DNA from 3 places in the Vibrio sp. TRT 29B02 genome. Region 1 is predicted to be linked to each of the others. Evidence: predicted binding sites of a transcription regulator. Region 1 holds the regulator's gene; each other region holds the start of a gene.

Region 1 (5,434 bases):
AAGCGGTTGATGGTTTGTGGCGTCAGGCCTATTTCAGGTACCAACACGAGAGCTTGTTTACCTTGCTCTAGCACTGGCTTGATCAAATTAAGATACACTTCGGTTTTACCCGAGCCCGTTACCCCTTCAAGTAGATAACAACCAAAGCCTTCACCGCTATTCACTGTCGCGATTGCAATAGCTTGCTCTGAATTCAATTTGGGTTTGTCGACCTTGGCCTCAACATCTTGACGCCAATCTCGAATCACAGGTTTGTTCTCAATGGATTCTATCCAACCTTTTTCCGTTAAGGATTTTAAAACAGCCGAAGAGACTTCTTCATCCAAAAACCTTTGATGTGCCACCGAACCATGTTCGAGCATACGCATTACTTTTGCTTGTTTTACTGCACGACCAAACCCCTGCATGAGCTGATCACGACCTTTTGCAGTGAGCCGCCACTCTACTAAGGTGGCAAAGTCTGCCTCTTTCCCTTTACGCAATGCACTCGGCATGGCATTGAACAGAGTGTCGCCAAGCGGATACTGATAAAACTGACTGCACCAAACCAGCAAGGAGTAGAGGCTTTGCGACCAAACAGGCTGACTATCAAGCACTTGCTTAATCGGTTTCAACTTATCGAGACCAAACTCCGATTCATTAACCAATGCCGTTACTATGCCCACTAATGTCTGACGGCCGAATGGCACCGAGACACGCCCGCCTATGATTGGAAACATATGGCTGGGAATCTGATAATCAAACTGTTTATCCAGTGGAACAGGCAGAGCTACACGGGCAATAGTTGGTCGCATATAGGCTTTAAAGTTCAGTAAGAGAAGAGGTTAATTAGTCTAAGGGAAAAGGTCATTGGTTGAAAGAGAACAACACCAGCACCATTCAACCTAATCAGGCTAAAAAAGTAGCAACTTTATGCTGAAACGGCTTGATCCTAACCGATGTATTCATTACTATATCGCGCCTTAGAGATATGGCTTGCTGATATGCAGCGGTATCCTAGATTATTTTTATTAACTACGTGTGGTGTCCGGCTTAGATTCGGATAGCGACACGGCCTATTACAGAGGTTCTCCCATGAAAGCTGGTATCCACCCAGAATACAAAGCAATCAAAGCGACTTGTTCTTGTGGTAACTCTTTTGAGTTCAACTCAACTCTAGACAAAGATTCTATCCACCTAGACGTATGTGACAAATGTCACCCATTCTACACTGGTAAGCAACGTATCGTTGATACAGGCGGCCGTGTTGATCGCTTCAACAAGCGTTTCGGTGCTCTATCAAGCAAGAAGTAATAACTTCCTTGTTACCGAATTAAAAAAGGACGCCCAGGCGTCCTTTTTTGTTTTCTGCTCTTTGCTCGTTACTCATTTTTCAGGCGAATCTATTACAATTGGCGATATTCGCTAGCTATATCTCTATTCATCTGGTCTTATCTCCAGTCATTTACTACTTTTTCTTGCTTTAGCTCGCATTCTCACCTAGGCAGCTTGACTTAGTTACTCTAGAATGGATTCCCCCTTTCCATATAATTATTAACGAGTACCTACACCTATGTCAGACGACAATCGCCAAGAACTATCCCCTGAAGAACAATTTCGTCAACAAGCATTGGATTACCACGCAATCCCTACTCCAGGGAAAATTGAGATCGCACTTACAAAGCCAGCAGAAACCGCTAAAGACCTTGCTTTGGCATACAGCCCAGGCGTAGCAGAACCAGTACGTGAAATCGCACAAAATGCAGACAACGTTTACAAATACACTTCTAAAGGCAACATGGTCGCTGTTATCTCTAACGGCACCGCGATTCTTGGTCTTGGTAATTTAGGTCCTCTTGCCTCTAAGCCAGTAATGGAAGGCAAAGCTCTTCTATTCAAACGCTTTGCAGGTCTAGATTCTATTGATATTGAAGTCAAACACCGCACTATCGAAGAGTTCGTCGATACGGTTGCGAATATTGCTGATACGTTTGGCGGCATCAACCTAGAAGACATTAAAGCACCCGACTGTTTTGAGATTGAAAAGCAGCTGATTGAACGTTGTGATGTTCCTGTTTTCCACGATGACCAGCACGGTACTGCGATTGTTACTGCAGCTGGCATGCTTAACGCTATCGAGCTACAAGGCAAGAAACTCGAAGACGCAACGATTGTCTGTCTAGGTGCAGGTGCTGCGGCTGTCGCATGTATGGAACTACTGATTAAATGTGGCGCTATGCGTGAGAAGATCTACATGCTTGACCGCAAGGGCGTCATCCACACTCGCCGTGATGATTTGAACGAATACAAACAACTGTTTGCCAACAATACTGACAAGCGCACTCTAGAAGACGTGATTGAAGGTGCTGATCTGTTCCTAGGTGTATCAGGTCCAAACCTACTTTCTCCTGAAGCGCTTGCTTTAATGGCGAACAAGCCAGTGGTATTTGCATGTTCTAACCCAGATCCAGAAATCAAACCTGAACTTGCTCACCAAGTACGTCAGGATCTGATTATGGGCACAGGTCGCAGTGACTACCCTAACCAGGTCAACAACGTACTGTGCTTCCCATTCATTTTCCGCGGTGCACTCGACGTGCGTGCAAGTGAAATCAACGATGAGATGAAGTTAGCAGCAGTCGACGCAATTCGTCAGCTAGCCAAAGAAGAAGTGCCGGCTGAAGTACTCACTGCAGCAGGTGTTGACGCCCTGTCTTTTGGCCCGGGTTACATCATTCCTAAACCAATGGATCCTCGCCTACTACCACGCGTTGCAAAAGCAGTTGCTCAAGCCGCGGTAGACTCAGGTGTCGCTCGCATTGAAATGCCAGCAAGCTACATGGAACAATAATCCATTGTTTCTGAGGTGATAAAGACAAAAAAACCGCTGTCATATTCAGCGGTTTTTTTATTTTTGATGATGTTATCGGCTTTCAGCGAAAAATAAAGGTGCTAATATTTTTTGTTATTCGTCATCAAACGCTTCGAACTCAATACCCATTTCCGTCATCAGTTTCTTCACTTCAGCAGGAATGTCGTCAGGGCGGTCTTTACGTAAATCTTCATCTGTAGGCAACGGTTGCCCTGTATAAGCATGCAAAAATGCTTCACACAATAGCTCACTATTTGTTGCGTGGCGTAGGTTATTAATCTGACGGCGTGTACGCTCATCTGTTAAAACCTTTAATACTTTCAATGGAATAGAAACAGTAATCTTCTTTACTTGTTCGCTTTTCTTTCCATGCTCAGCATATGGGCTAATGTATTCGCCATTCCAATCTGCCATTGCGCACCTTTTATCAATTTTTATGTTTGAAAATAGAAACCCCAATTTTAGCGGTATTTATAGCCACAAGCAAAGACATATAGACGTCTAGAAGTATTGACGTCCTATAAAATGGCAAGTAAAGTAAATTGAATAAAGGATTGGGATGGCCACGATATGGCTCTTAAGAGCTTATAGCCTATTCCATTGAAAAAGTCATTTAAGGTCGAAAGGAAACATTTATGAGCACCCGTAAACCAGCCACAATCGCGGTACGTACTGGTATCGAGTCTGACACTCAACATCACGCAGTTGTTCCACCCATTTACCTTTCGACCAACTATGGGTTCCCAGCTTTCGGAGAAGTGCCTAAGTACGATTACACTCGCTCTGGCAACCCAAACCGAGGCCTATTAGAAACCGCCCTATATGAACTTGAGTCAGGCAAAGGGGCAGTGGTCACTAACTGCGGTACATCCGCCCTTAATTTATGGGTGTCAGCCTTCTTGAGCCCTGGCGATATTATCGTCGCACCTCACGATTGCTACGGGGGCACCTACCGACTATTTAACACTCGTGCCAACAAAGGGGATTTCAAAGTCCTGTTTGTTGACCAATCAAACCAGCAAGCCCTCGAAGAGGCATTGGCGCAAAAGCCTAAACTGATCCTCTTAGAAACACCGTCAAATCCATTGGTTCGAGTCGTTGACATCGCAAGTGTTTGCCAAAAAGCCAAAAAGGTCGGCGCATTGGTTGCGGTCGACAACACCTTTTTGACTCCTGTATTCCAGAAACCTCTTGAGCTTGGTGCAGATTTTGTCATTCACTCAACGACTAAATACATCAATGGTCATTCAGACGTTATTGGCGGCGTGGTGATTACCAAAAATGAACAACACGCGGAAGAGTTAGCGTGGTGGGGTAACTGTATCGGCGCCACCGGCACTCCTTTCGACAGTTACATGACACTACGTGGCATACGAACACTCGGAGCACGAATGAAAGTCCATGAAGAGAGTTCTAGCAAAATTCTCAGCTACCTTCAGACTCAACAACTTGTAGGCAAAATCTATCACCCTAGCCTGCCTGATCATCCTGGTCATGACATTGCTAAGAAGCAACAAACCGGATTTGGATCGATGCTCAGTTTCGAGTTTGCAGGTACTTTCGAACAGCTTAAATACTTTGTTGGCGAACTAGAGCTATTTTCGTTGGCTGAATCTCTAGGTGGCGTAGAAAGCCTAATTTGCCATCCTGCATCTATGACCCATCGAGCAATGGGAGAAGAGGCGCTAGCGGAAGCTGGAGTGTCACAGCAACTGCTACGCATCTCTGTCGGGCTTGAAGATGCAGACGACTTAATTGCAGATTTAAAGCAAGCATTTGCTAAAACAGCGGAGGCTCAATAATGTCTCATGAACGTCAGCTACATAAATTTGGCGGAAGTAGCTTAGCGGATCCTGAATGTTATCGCCGCGTAGTGGGTATCCTAAAAGAGTACTCAAGACCGGATGATCTCATCGTTGTCTCTGCGGCTGGTAAAACAACGAACCGACTGATCGCGTTTCTTGAAGGGCTCGCAACTGATGGGCGCATTGCTCATGAAGAACTCCAATCCTTACGAGTATTTCAAACTGAACTCGTTGAAGAGCTGATTGAAGGCGAAACTAAACAGCAACTACTCGCTACTCTTCAGGATGAATTCAGTACCTTGGGAGAATTAACTTTCCCTCTCAACGAAGCACAAAAAGCGGCGGTGCTTGGCCATGGAGAGGTCTGGTCGTCTCGCCTGCTTGCTGCCTTGCTCTGCCAAACCAATTTACCTGCTGTCGCGCAAGATGCCCGCGCCTTCCTTCGTGCAGAAGCAGGCACTCAACCTGAAGTTGATTGTGGCGCTTCTTATCCATTAATTAAAGAAGTGCTTGCGCAACATGTCCATCATCGTATCGTGATTACAGGCTTCATGGCACAAGATAAGCAAGGACACACTGTTCTCTTAGGACGAAATGGCTCTGACTACTCTGCAACCGTGATTGGTGCTCTCGCGGAAGCAAACCGTGTCACTATCTGGAGCGATGTTGCGGGTGTATATAGCGCAGATCCAAGATTGGTCTCCGACGCCTGTCTCTTACCACTATTACGCTTAGACGAAGCAAGCGAGTTGGCACGACTAGCAGCGCCAGTTCTCCA
Region 2 (5,434 bases), on a different contig from region 1:
ATCTCCGTTTGTCCTTGAGCATAAAGTGCCCGTTGTTGATTTAGTTTATGGGTAGCCTGTAGCCATAGTTCATTCGCTCCATACCACTTCTGGTATTGATTTAGCCGTCTCTGCGCCTCAACAAATGCAAAATTGGCTATTTCTATCTCTGCCAAATAGAGTAAAGCGCGAGGTTTGTCGGGTTGGTGTAAGAGCGCTTGCTGGAGATACAGCCGAGCTTTGTGTATCTGTTGTGCTTGAAGAGCGCAAAACGCCGCGTTCTCATAACTATCGCCAATGTTGTAATAGTCAGGCGAGCGAATGGCTTGCAGAAATCGCTCCTCTGCTTGTTGGTAGTGACCTTGCTCACAGAGATATGTCCCATAGTTGTTGAGCACGTCGCCGTTATTTGGGTGCTCGCGAACGGCTTGTTGATAGAGTTGATTAGCGTTTACGTCTTCGCCCACTTTAGCGAGATAACGGGCAAATGCGAGTTGAGCTCGGTAGTACTTGGGTTGGTATTCGATCGCTTTGTTGAGGTTTTGTCTCGCTTTAACGTAGTTGCCTTGTTCGAGATAGCCTAATCCAAGGGTGATTCTCGCGTCGGCGCGCTGCTTAGTGACTAGGGCATGGTTTGTCTGTGATTGAATGCATCCGAATAGCATCAATGTAGATAAGATGAGAGTACGCATTGTGGCTGAAGTCGTGTCGAAGTCGATGATTTAGCTAAAACGACAAATGCCTAACGTGCAACGGACGGTGGCTAACGATGGAATGTAGGAAATGGGAAATGAACAAAATAATGTAAAAGGGGAATGACAGAATAGGTCATTCCCCTTTTAATTTGATCGCAATTATTCGTCTTTGGTGAAATTCGCTTCACTGAAGTGTTCGAGATCGTATGGCGTTTGCTGGTAGACACAATAATTGAGCCAGTTCGAGAACAACAGATGCCCATGACTGCGCCAACTCGCACAAGGCTTGTTGTCTGGATTATTGTTGGGGTAGTAGTTAACCGGAATCGCGGGCTCCATACCTTCGCCTAAATCGCGAATATACTCTTGGTGCAAGGTGTGTGAATCATATTCTGGGTGGCCAGTAACAAACACGTTACGTTTATCTTTAGTCGCTGCGAGGTAGACGCCAGCCACATCGGAAGTCGCCAAAATGTCTAAATCGGTGTGTTGTTCGAGATACTCTGGCGAAAAATCGGCGTAGCGAGAGTGTGGAGCCAAGAAGGTATCATCAAAGCCACGTAACACTGGATGGTAAGGCTGGTGGATTTTGTGATGGTACACACCAGAAAGCTTCTCTTTACGCGTTCGTTTTGGAAGATCGTAGAGAAGTTTTAGACCTGCCTGCGCAGCCCAACAGACGTAGAGTGTTGAAGTTACATGGTCTCTTGCCCAGTTCATTATCGATTGCAGATGCTCCCAATAAAGCACATCCTCAAATTGAACTAAGCCCAATGGTGCACCAGTAATGATCAGCCCATCAAAGTTGCGATTTTTGACCATTTCAAATTGGCGGTAGAAGTTGTCTAGATGTTCTGTTGGCGTGTTCTTACTCGGTCTATCATCAATGCGTAAAAGCTCGATGTCTACTTGGAGTGGGCTGTTTGATAGCAAGCGTAAGAATTGCGTTTCAGTCTCAATCTTCTTAGGCATAAGATTGAGGATCAGAACCTTTAGCGGTCGAATTTCCTGAGTCGACGCGCGTGATTCTGGCATGACAAAGATGTTCTCAGTGCGTAACACGTCAGAAGCAGGTAGTTGATCGGGGATCTTAATAGGCACAGCTTTCTCCCTAAGCTTGATTGTGGACGTCTATACTTCCAAACTTAACCCAATCACACAGAGATGTCGATAGCTATATCGAGCCAATTTATAATATGATTCATAGCAACGAACACAAACAATGTGAAATATGACCGTTAAACTGACGCTGATTCGCGGGCTGCCAGGCTCAGGGAAAAGCACTTTGGCTCAGACATTCAACGCACAACATCTAGAAGCCGACATGTTCTTTATTGAACCGTCTGGAGAATATGTTTATCAACCAGACAAAATTGCCGATGCTCATCAATGGTGTCAAGCGATGACAGAGCAGTGCCTGAAAGAAAAGCGAGATGTCGTTGTATCCAACACTTTCGTTCAGCGCTGGGAAATAGTGCCGTATTTCAATATGGCTAAACGCTATGATGCTGAGTTTGAAGTGCTTGAATGCACCAATGATTACGGCAACATTCACGGTGTGACGCAAGAAACGATCAATAGTATGAGGAAACGGTGGCAATCATGGCGAAACGCACGCCAATCGTCGAAATGACTTCTTATGGAATCTATCAAGGCTGGGATTCCAAATCTAAAAACCTACCAAAAATAGCACAGTTCACGACCAAGGTTGTTGCCGAAGAGGGGATCGAATTTGGTTTTATTGTAAATATTAAAAGAGCCAAAGGAGAGGTGATCGAGTTTTGCATCGACCACCCAGGAATAGTGGGTAAAAAAGGCCAAATCCTCGAACCTTTTACCGGCGATATGCATGTTGGGAGCAATGATTGGGACTTCTACTTGGGGGATACCATACAGTTGCTTGGTGATATGAACGGATATGAATCAAATCTCGGCAAGTGGCGTATGACCATCTCGATGAGGGACAATGTTGTTGCTGACAAAACGTTTGAACTTTACGCACGTGATGAGGGAGAGTTCTGGAAGCAAAGAGGTTTTTAAGCGACGGAGCCACAGAGTATTGGCATTGAGAAATTGTCTGATTCATTAAAGATGAATAACTTAGATATATATCAAGCTAAACATAGGCTATTTTTACTAGACTAGATGGTTAATAAAGAAGTACAAAAATAGTCAATGAAGCAGATGCGCTTGCTAAACCTTAATCTACAAACGAAAACCGCCCTGTACTTTTTACTAGGTCTATTGGGTGTCACGCTGAGCTGCCTTTATATCACACGTTACTTCTTTGTTGTTAGCCTGAGTAATTTGGAAACAATGGAGTCGAATCGAGCCAGTCAACAGGCTCAGCATGTCATTGCGATGATGAGTGACAAACTGGCAGAACACTCTTATGACTGGGCCTATTGGGATGAGAGCTATGAAGTTCTCCTTAGCGGCGATCTCAAAGGTTACCGTGAACGCAACTTAGCACCAGAAGCTTTGGATGCACTTAGCGTTGATCTTATGTTGCTCACCGATCTGCATGGGCAAGTCGTGGAAGGGATTTCTCTGACTGAAAGTGAGACTCAGCTGTTGGTTGAGTCGGTCGCGACAAATGAGAGAGTCGTCAAACATATCAATTCGATGAATCGAGTGTTGGATAGTGCCAGAGATGCTTTGAGTGGCTTGTTCTCGGTCAATGGTGACGTTTGGACACTTGCAGTTACTCCAGTGAGAAACAGCGATGGTACCTCTGCGTCGTCAGGTTGGTTGATTTGGGGACGCAATCTCTCTGTCAGATTTCCTGGAGACTTTAAGTCAATTCTTGTCGCTGATAATCAAATCGTGAATGTGGATAGCATCACTTCAACGCCAGATGTGGACTCTAGATCCAAAATTGACAAGACCGAGCAAGCCATGACCCAACTGGCGGACTTACACGGAGTATCGGGGCAGGTTATTGCGCAGCTAAAAACGACCATCGAACGTGTTCATTTTCAGAAAGGGAACGTGCTGTTCACCTATTTGTTCGCTGCCGTATCGATTGCGACAATCGTTATTTCATTGATTACTTATCTTACATTTAAGCGCCGCGTCGCGGTGCGTTTCTCTGACTTAGAGAAAGATATTGATGTGCTTTTTTCCGCCTATCAACTTGAAGGTCTTGATCAGCCAAATAAAGATGAGTTGGATAGACTAACGAAGTTGGTTCAGACCCTCGCAAATAACACTTCCGCTACCCAAGAGCAGCTACTGGATGCTGAGCGGAAGTTCGACGCGTTATATCAGAGTCGTACGACGGCAATTCTCTTGGTGAGAGCTAGGGTAATTGTTGATATCAACCCAACAGCATTAGATCTACTGAATTATCAGTACGATGATTTAATAAACCAGCCGCTCGATGTGTTGTGCCCGGATTCTGAGCAGCCTGAATGTCAAATTGACCGTATGTATCACAGATTTAGGCAAGGGCAGACTCAGTTTGAAGCGCAGATGATTACCAGTAGTCATGAAAAGATAGACTGTAAAATTGAAATCAGCATGATCCAGTATCAGGGACAAAGTGCGCTGATGCTGTCGATTGTTGATGTACGTGAACACAAACAACAAGCTAAGTTGATTGAGGATCTGGTTGAACGAGACCATCTATCGGGTCTATGGAACCGAAAATCCATTATAGAACAAGCCCGTAATTTACTCGGTATAGCACCCAATAGATTCTCGTTTATGTACGTATCCGTCCCTAATTTGTCTCATATCTCTGAAGTGTATGGTCACCAGATCTTTGATGCAGCGATGGAATTGATGGCCTCTAAATTTGGTGAGATGCTGACGCCTTACCCAGTAGGGAGAATCACTGAGCATGAATTCTTGGTGCTGATTGCGAATCGACTCGATTGCGAGAAAGCGATTCATAGCGCTGAACAAATGATGATTGGGTTGGCGGACAAACATACCGTAGAAAATGTTGAGTTGGATCTGAAATGTGACATTGCTTTTGTCAGCCCTGAAATTACTCATGAGCCCCTCGACACATTAATTCAGGCTGCGATTTATAGTATTGCAACAGACAAAAGTGTTCGTAGACTCCCTAGTGTGGTCACTGTGAACAGCGAACTATTCGAATCGGCTAAAACAGCAGTCGCAATTAAGCGGGATTTAAGTGGTGCCATTGCGAATGGAGAAATCCTCGCGGTGTATCAGCCAATCGTTGAAGCCAGCAATGGTGAAATCAATGGATTTGAGGCTCTAGCGCGTTGGCAGCATCCTGATTTTGGCTTTGTGTCACCAGGTGTTTTTATTCCTCTTGCCGAACAGAATCAACTCATTATTGCGTTAGGTGAAAGTATCTTAGAGCAAGCTTGCGTGTTTATTCAGCAAGTCAATTTGATGCGGAAGCGAACTGGGCAGGCGATGCTGACGGTCCATGTGAACCTTAGTGCCCCACATTTCTATCACGCAGATTTACCTCAACTGTTGGTCAAGTTAATCGATAGCTATCAGCTGCAAGCCGGTCAGTTGGTGATTGAAGTCACTGAAAGCATGCTGATGAGTGGTGAGCAGGAAGTGATCAGTCGAATGGAGCAAATGAAAGCGCTTGGTGTGCTGTTCGCTCTAGATGATTTTGGCACGGGCTACTCTTCATTCAGTACGTTATGTAGCTTCCCATTAGATATTGTAAAACTCGACAAGTCATACATTGACCAAATTGAGCACAATGACAGAGCGAAGAGTCTGGTGCGAAACATTGTCAACATGGCTCAAGAACTTGGCTTGAC
Region 3 (5,434 bases), on a different contig from region 1:
CTGCCCGCTCCTAAATGTATTGCTGAATTACGCGTTCACAGGCTCCAATTCGCCCTTCATTTGTGCGCGCTTATAGAAGAACAGAGTTAACACTGCTGGAAGAGCGATTGCGACGAGCATCGCGACAGCATAAATGCCCCAAAACTGTGGTTGGATTGAGAGAATGCCAGGTAAGCCACCCACACCAATACCATTTGCCATCACGCCAGCGCTACCACAGATTGCCGCGGCAACTGCGCTACCAATCATGGCACTAAGCATAGGGAATTTGTATTTAAGGTTAATACCGTACATTGCGGGTTCCGTGACACCTAGGTATGCAGAGATTGCTGCTGGTACCGAGATATCACGTTCGCCATGTTTTTTACTGATGATAATGATTCCAACAACTGCTGAGGCCTGAGCGATGTTTGACAGAGCAATCAAAGGCCAGATAGGGGTACCACCAAGATCTTGCATCAACTGAAGATCCACGGCATTGGTCGTATGGTGAATACCCGTGATAACGAGTGGCGCATAGAGGAAACCAAATACCATTGAACCAATGACTGCAAAGTCACCCGTCATTGCTGCTTTTGCGGCAAAAGCCACACCATCACCCAGAACTCGACCAAATGGACCAATTAGCGAGTGCGCCAGAACCACAGATACGATAATGGATACAAATGGGACAACAACTAGGTAGAGGTAAGACGGAACAATACGTTTCAAATTGGTTTCGATAAAGGCGAGTGCAACACCTGCTAACATCGCAGGGATAACCTGAGCTTGATAACCCACCTTCTCAATGACAAAGAGGCCGAAGTCCCATGCTTCTGGTACTTGCTTACCAATCAAATACGCATTCATCAATTGAGGAGAGACAAGCGTCACACCCAATGTGATGCCTAAAATCGGTGTACCCCCCAGCTTTTTCACCGTAGACCAACACACACCAACGGGAAGGAAGAAGAAAATGGCTTCGCCAATTAACCACAAGAAGCTGTGCACCGTTGCCCAAAATTGACTGATTTCAGTCAGAGTCTGGCCATCAAACATCTTGATGTCACCAATGACATTACGGAAGCCTAAAATTAAACCACCCGTAATAATCGCAGGTAGAAGCGGAACAAAAATTTCAGCTAAATGGGAGATTCCACGTTCTAGGATGTTCATGTTTTGGCGAGCCGCGAGTTTAGCCTCATCTTTCGATGCCGCTTTTTGTCCGGTCAGTTCAATCAGAACTTTATACACTTCATCGACTTCAGTACCGATAACCACTTGAAACTGCCCCGCATTGGTAAAGCAACCTTTTACCATTGGCAGCGCTTCTAATGCTTTCTCATCGGCTTGCTCAGTATTGTTTAGTACAAAGCGAAGACGCGTTAAACAGTGGCTTACGCTCGCGATATTATCGCGTCCACCGACTAACTCAATCAGACGCTCAACTTCTTGTTTCGCAATCTTACTCATATCCATGTCCACCCTAATTGGATTCTCATTCATGTCTAAATCAACATCAGACTTACAAACTGACCTGTTTTTATAATTATGGGAATGTTCCCATTTGTGCTTATTATAGTGTCAGATCCAATACTAGATAAAAATGGGAACAGTCCCATTAATTGAATGAGATCACAGTATAATTTTAATTCACTTTGAAAATAACGGCTTAGAGAGCAAGCGGCTGCTGAGTGATATGAACCTGTTTCAGCTCACCATTTATTTGAGAGATCAATAAATTAGCGGCTTTTTCTCCCGCAAGGGAATAACCTGGATCAATGCTAAAGACTTTTGGAAAAAGGAAAGAAAGTAGTTCATTTCCCCCTACCCCTGTCACCACGACATCTTCTCTGTCGAGCTCTTGAAGGCGTTTTATCACACCAAGTGCCAACGTATCACTGGCACAAACAATCGCTTCTGTTCGGGCGTCGAGTACGCTATCAACCAGTAAGTAGGCACTTTCATGATTGAGTTGTCCTGTTTGATAATGGGCTTTAATTGCGTGCTGTTCACACCAATTTAGGTATGCCTCTAAACGTAGCTTTCCCGTTGTTTTATCGCTCGGTGAGACTCCGATAAATGCGATGTGTTGGAGTGACTTTTTCTGCAAATATTCCAGAGCTTTGGTGATCACTTGCGTGTTGTCGTAGTTGATAGAAGAGACTTGATCTGTATCCATGGCAATAACGACTGAGCAGTTTTTCCAGCTCGCCAGCTTGGAAATATCGAAATCGCTAAAGCCAAACACAATAACACCATCTACATTTCGTTTTTTCAGGACATCGAGATGTTCATTGGTTTTCTCGCGATCAAACTGGCTCTCCATAATAACAACATCATAGCCTGCATCGTATAAGGTACTTAGCATGCTGCCGACGGCTTTATTTTCTGATGGCGAATCGAGGCGAGATATGATGACCCCAACCACCTTCTGGCTGCCTCCACGCATGGCTTGTGCAGATTTTGATGGCACATAACCACACTCTTGAATCACCTGCTCAACTTTGGCTCGAGTTTCAGGCTTCACCTTAGGATCATTGGTCAAGACGCGAGACACCGTCGACTTACCGACACCAGACAGCTTAGCTATATCAAGAATGGTTAATTTTTTGCTCATAGGTTATTTATTGGGTCTAATAGTTAAATGTTAAAAGGAGGCGAACGCCTCCTTAATACTATCCGAACACATTTATTGGCTGATACAATTTTTATACACGACACGCCCTAGCTCTAAGCGAGCTTCACTGCCCTTAGTAAAGAGGGTCACTGGGTTGAGGGCCTGCGCCGTGCCATCATCAAGAATGTATTTTGTCCCTGAGCCAGAAGGAACTTGAACCAGTCTATAGTCATGCTCTGGTAACCTCAGTAATGCCAAAGGTTGATTGGGCATAAAGGCGACTTTGAAGGTTTTATCTGCACTGCACTGATAAAACTCGAAATCACCTTGATAGGCACTATCACGCTCTACAGCATTATAAGAACACGCTGTTAAAACGAGTCCAATCATCGCCGTGAGTAACACTCTAGATTTCATGATTCCCTCCTGACAAGATTACAGCGGACAACCTGATTTTGTTTACTTGACGAGATAGTCTGGTACTTGCTTAATGCTATCGAGTACCACTGAGGCTAACGCTTCACCTTTCTCAGTCACTGGTTTGCCAGTACGAACAAGAATCTTAGTTCCGACACCAGCAGCGTCAGCCGCCATCATGTCTTCCGCCTTATCACCAACCATCACTGAGTTGGCCATATCAATGTTTAAAAAGTCACGAGCAGAGATAAACATCCCAGGTTTTGGCTTACGACAATCACAATCTTCCTTATATTTACCCTGACCTTGCTCTGCATGATGAGGGCAGTAATAGATCCCATCTAGCTCAACGCCATTATCAACGAAATTCCAATCCATCCACTGAGTTAGTGATAGAAAACGATCTTCACTGAACATGCCACGTGCAATACCAGACTGGTTAGTCACAAGGACAAGCAGATAGCCCATCTCTTGGAGCTTTTTCGTCGCTTCAAACACACCTTCAATAAACTCAAAATCGTGTTCGTCATGCACATAGCCGTGGTCAACGTTGATTACGCCATCTCGGTCTAGAAAGACTGCAGGTTTTGCCAAAATATGCTTCTCGTTTTTGCTTTGATTAATAAGAATTATTGCACGCTTTATTTCTTTCATCACTATCTAATTACTAAACGATTGGGCAAAAAATACGTTTAGACGTCTAGACGTAAAAATATCTATTGACACCAATCACGCAAACCCATAGCATCCTCTAGTAAATGAGATGTGGCTCAAAATAATCTTCTGCTGCTCATCCAATCTGATAGTGGGTTTCTCGATGATTGAAATTAATCAAGTTAATAAGGTTTTCTTCCAAGGCACTAAGGAAATTCACGCCTTGAAAGAGATAAACCTTCATATTCCTCAAGGAACAATCTTTGGTGTTATTGGCTCATCAGGAGCAGGGAAAAGTACGCTTATTCGTTGTGTCAACATGCTAGAAGCACCAACGACAGGCTCGATCGTGGTTGATGGCGTGGATCTCACTAAGCTGTCTAAATCTCAGTTGAGTGAAGCTCGTCGTAATATTGGGATGATCTTCCAGCATTTTAATCTGCTGTCGTCACGCTCTGTGTATGACAACGTGGCACTGCCGTTAGAGCTCGCGGGCAAAGATAAAGCGCATATCAACCAAAAAGTGACAGAGCTACTTAAGTTGGTAGGCCTAGAAGATAAACACGAAAGCTACCCTGCTAACCTTAGCGGTGGTCAAAAGCAGCGTGTTGCCATCGCTCGCGCACTGGCTTGCGATCCTAAAGTACTTTTATGTGATGAAGCCACCAGTGCACTAGATCCAGCGACAACTCAGTCTATTTTAGAGCTGCTCAGAGAGATTAACCGCAAGCTTAACATCACCATTCTCCTGATCACTCACGAGATGGATGTTGTGAAAAGTATTTGCCACCAAGTAGCTATTATTGGGGGTGGTGAATTGGTAGAGAAAGGCAGTGTTGGTGAGATCTTCGCGCACCCTAAAACCGAGCTAGCTCACCAGTTTATTCGTTCAACATTGGATCTTTCTATTCCTGAAGATTACCAAGCTCGTCTACAGGACACGCGCGTTGAGAACAGCTACCCACTAGTGCGTTTAGAGTTTACTGGCGCGACTGTTGATGCACCACTCATGAGCCAGATTGCTCGTAAATTCAATATTGATGTCAGCATTTTGAGTTCCGATCTCGATTACGCTGGCGGCGTTAAGTTTGGCATGATGGTCGCCGAACTGTTCGGCAACGAACAAGACGATAATGCTGCCATTGAATTCCTGCGCGAACACAACGTAAAAGTAGAGGTACTGGGTTATGTCCTTTAATGAAATTTCACAGTGGCTGAACTTAAACAGCAACCTACTTATTGGCGCAACACTTGAAACTCTCTATATGGTCGCTGTCGCTGGTATTGTCGGCTTTGCAATAGGCATCCCGTTAGGTGTTGTTTTACACACGACTAAAAAAGATGGCCTGCTCGAAAACACTAAGCTCAATAGTGCGCTTGGTGCCATCGTAAACATTGGTCGCTCTGTACCATTTCTTGTCTTGATGGTAGCGATCATTCCAGTCACTAAGTTATTAGTGGGAACCTTTATCGGCACAACAGCGGCAATTGTTCCTTTGACCATAGGTGCGATTCCATTTGTCGCTCGTCTTATCGAAGGCGCATTGCTTGAAGTCCCAACGGGACTTGTCGAAGCTGCGCAGTCTATGGGCGCGACACCGTTGCAGATCATCTCAAAGGTATTACTCCCAGAAGCAATGCCAACTATCGTCAACTCCGTCACTATCACGCTAGTCACTCTAGTGAGTTACTCTGCAATGGCGGGAACGGTCGGAGGTGGAGGTTTAGGTGACGTAGCCATTCGCTACGGATTCCACCGCTACG

What was found. The regulator MetJ, encoded in region 1, represses methionine synthesis genes. The targets are predictions, from matches to a motif close to TTAGACNTNTANANGTCTAA.
Region 2: the regulator MetJ is predicted to act here: its motif matches at 1,798-1,817, upstream of metA (homoserine O-acetyltransferase MetA).
Region 3: the regulator MetJ is predicted to act here: its motif matches at 3,709-3,728, upstream of metN (methionine ABC transporter ATP-binding protein MetN).

The regions. Positions count from the first base shown of each region.
Region 1 covers NZ_JBNJOJ010000026.1:59,029-64,462, forward strand. The annotation lists gene priA (primosomal protein N') at 1-794, opposite strand, end outside; gene rpmE (50S ribosomal protein L31) at 1,075-1,293, shown strand; gene ACQEXT_RS15750 (malic enzyme-like NAD(P)-binding protein) at 1,553-2,830, shown strand; gene metJ (met regulon transcriptional regulator MetJ) at 2,945-3,265, opposite strand; gene ACQEXT_RS15760 (O-succinylhomoserine (thiol)-lyase) at 3,487-4,653, shown strand; gene ACQEXT_RS15765 (bifunctional aspartate kinase/homoserine dehydrogenase II) at 4,653-5,434, shown strand, end outside.
Region 2 covers NZ_JBNJOJ010000003.1:207,018-212,451, forward strand. The annotation lists gene pilW (type IV pilus biogenesis/stability protein PilW) at 1-671, opposite strand, end outside; gene metA (homoserine O-acetyltransferase MetA) at 834-1,775, opposite strand; gene ACQEXT_RS03465 (ATP-binding protein) at 1,906-2,307, shown strand; gene ACQEXT_RS03470 (DUF3859 domain-containing protein) at 2,277-2,714, shown strand; gene ACQEXT_RS03475 (bifunctional diguanylate cyclase/phosphodiesterase) at 2,850-5,434, shown strand, end outside.
Region 3 covers NZ_JBNJOJ010000017.1:1,964-7,397, forward strand. The annotation lists gene treB (PTS trehalose transporter subunit IIBC) at 28-1,452, opposite strand; gene treR (trehalose operon repressor TreR) at 1,652-2,599, opposite strand; gene ACQEXT_RS11805 (MliC family protein) at 2,672-3,016, opposite strand; gene gmhB (D-glycero-beta-D-manno-heptose 1,7-bisphosphate 7-phosphatase) at 3,059-3,610, opposite strand; gene metN (methionine ABC transporter ATP-binding protein MetN) at 3,834-4,868, shown strand; gene ACQEXT_RS11820 (methionine ABC transporter permease) at 4,858-5,434, shown strand, end outside.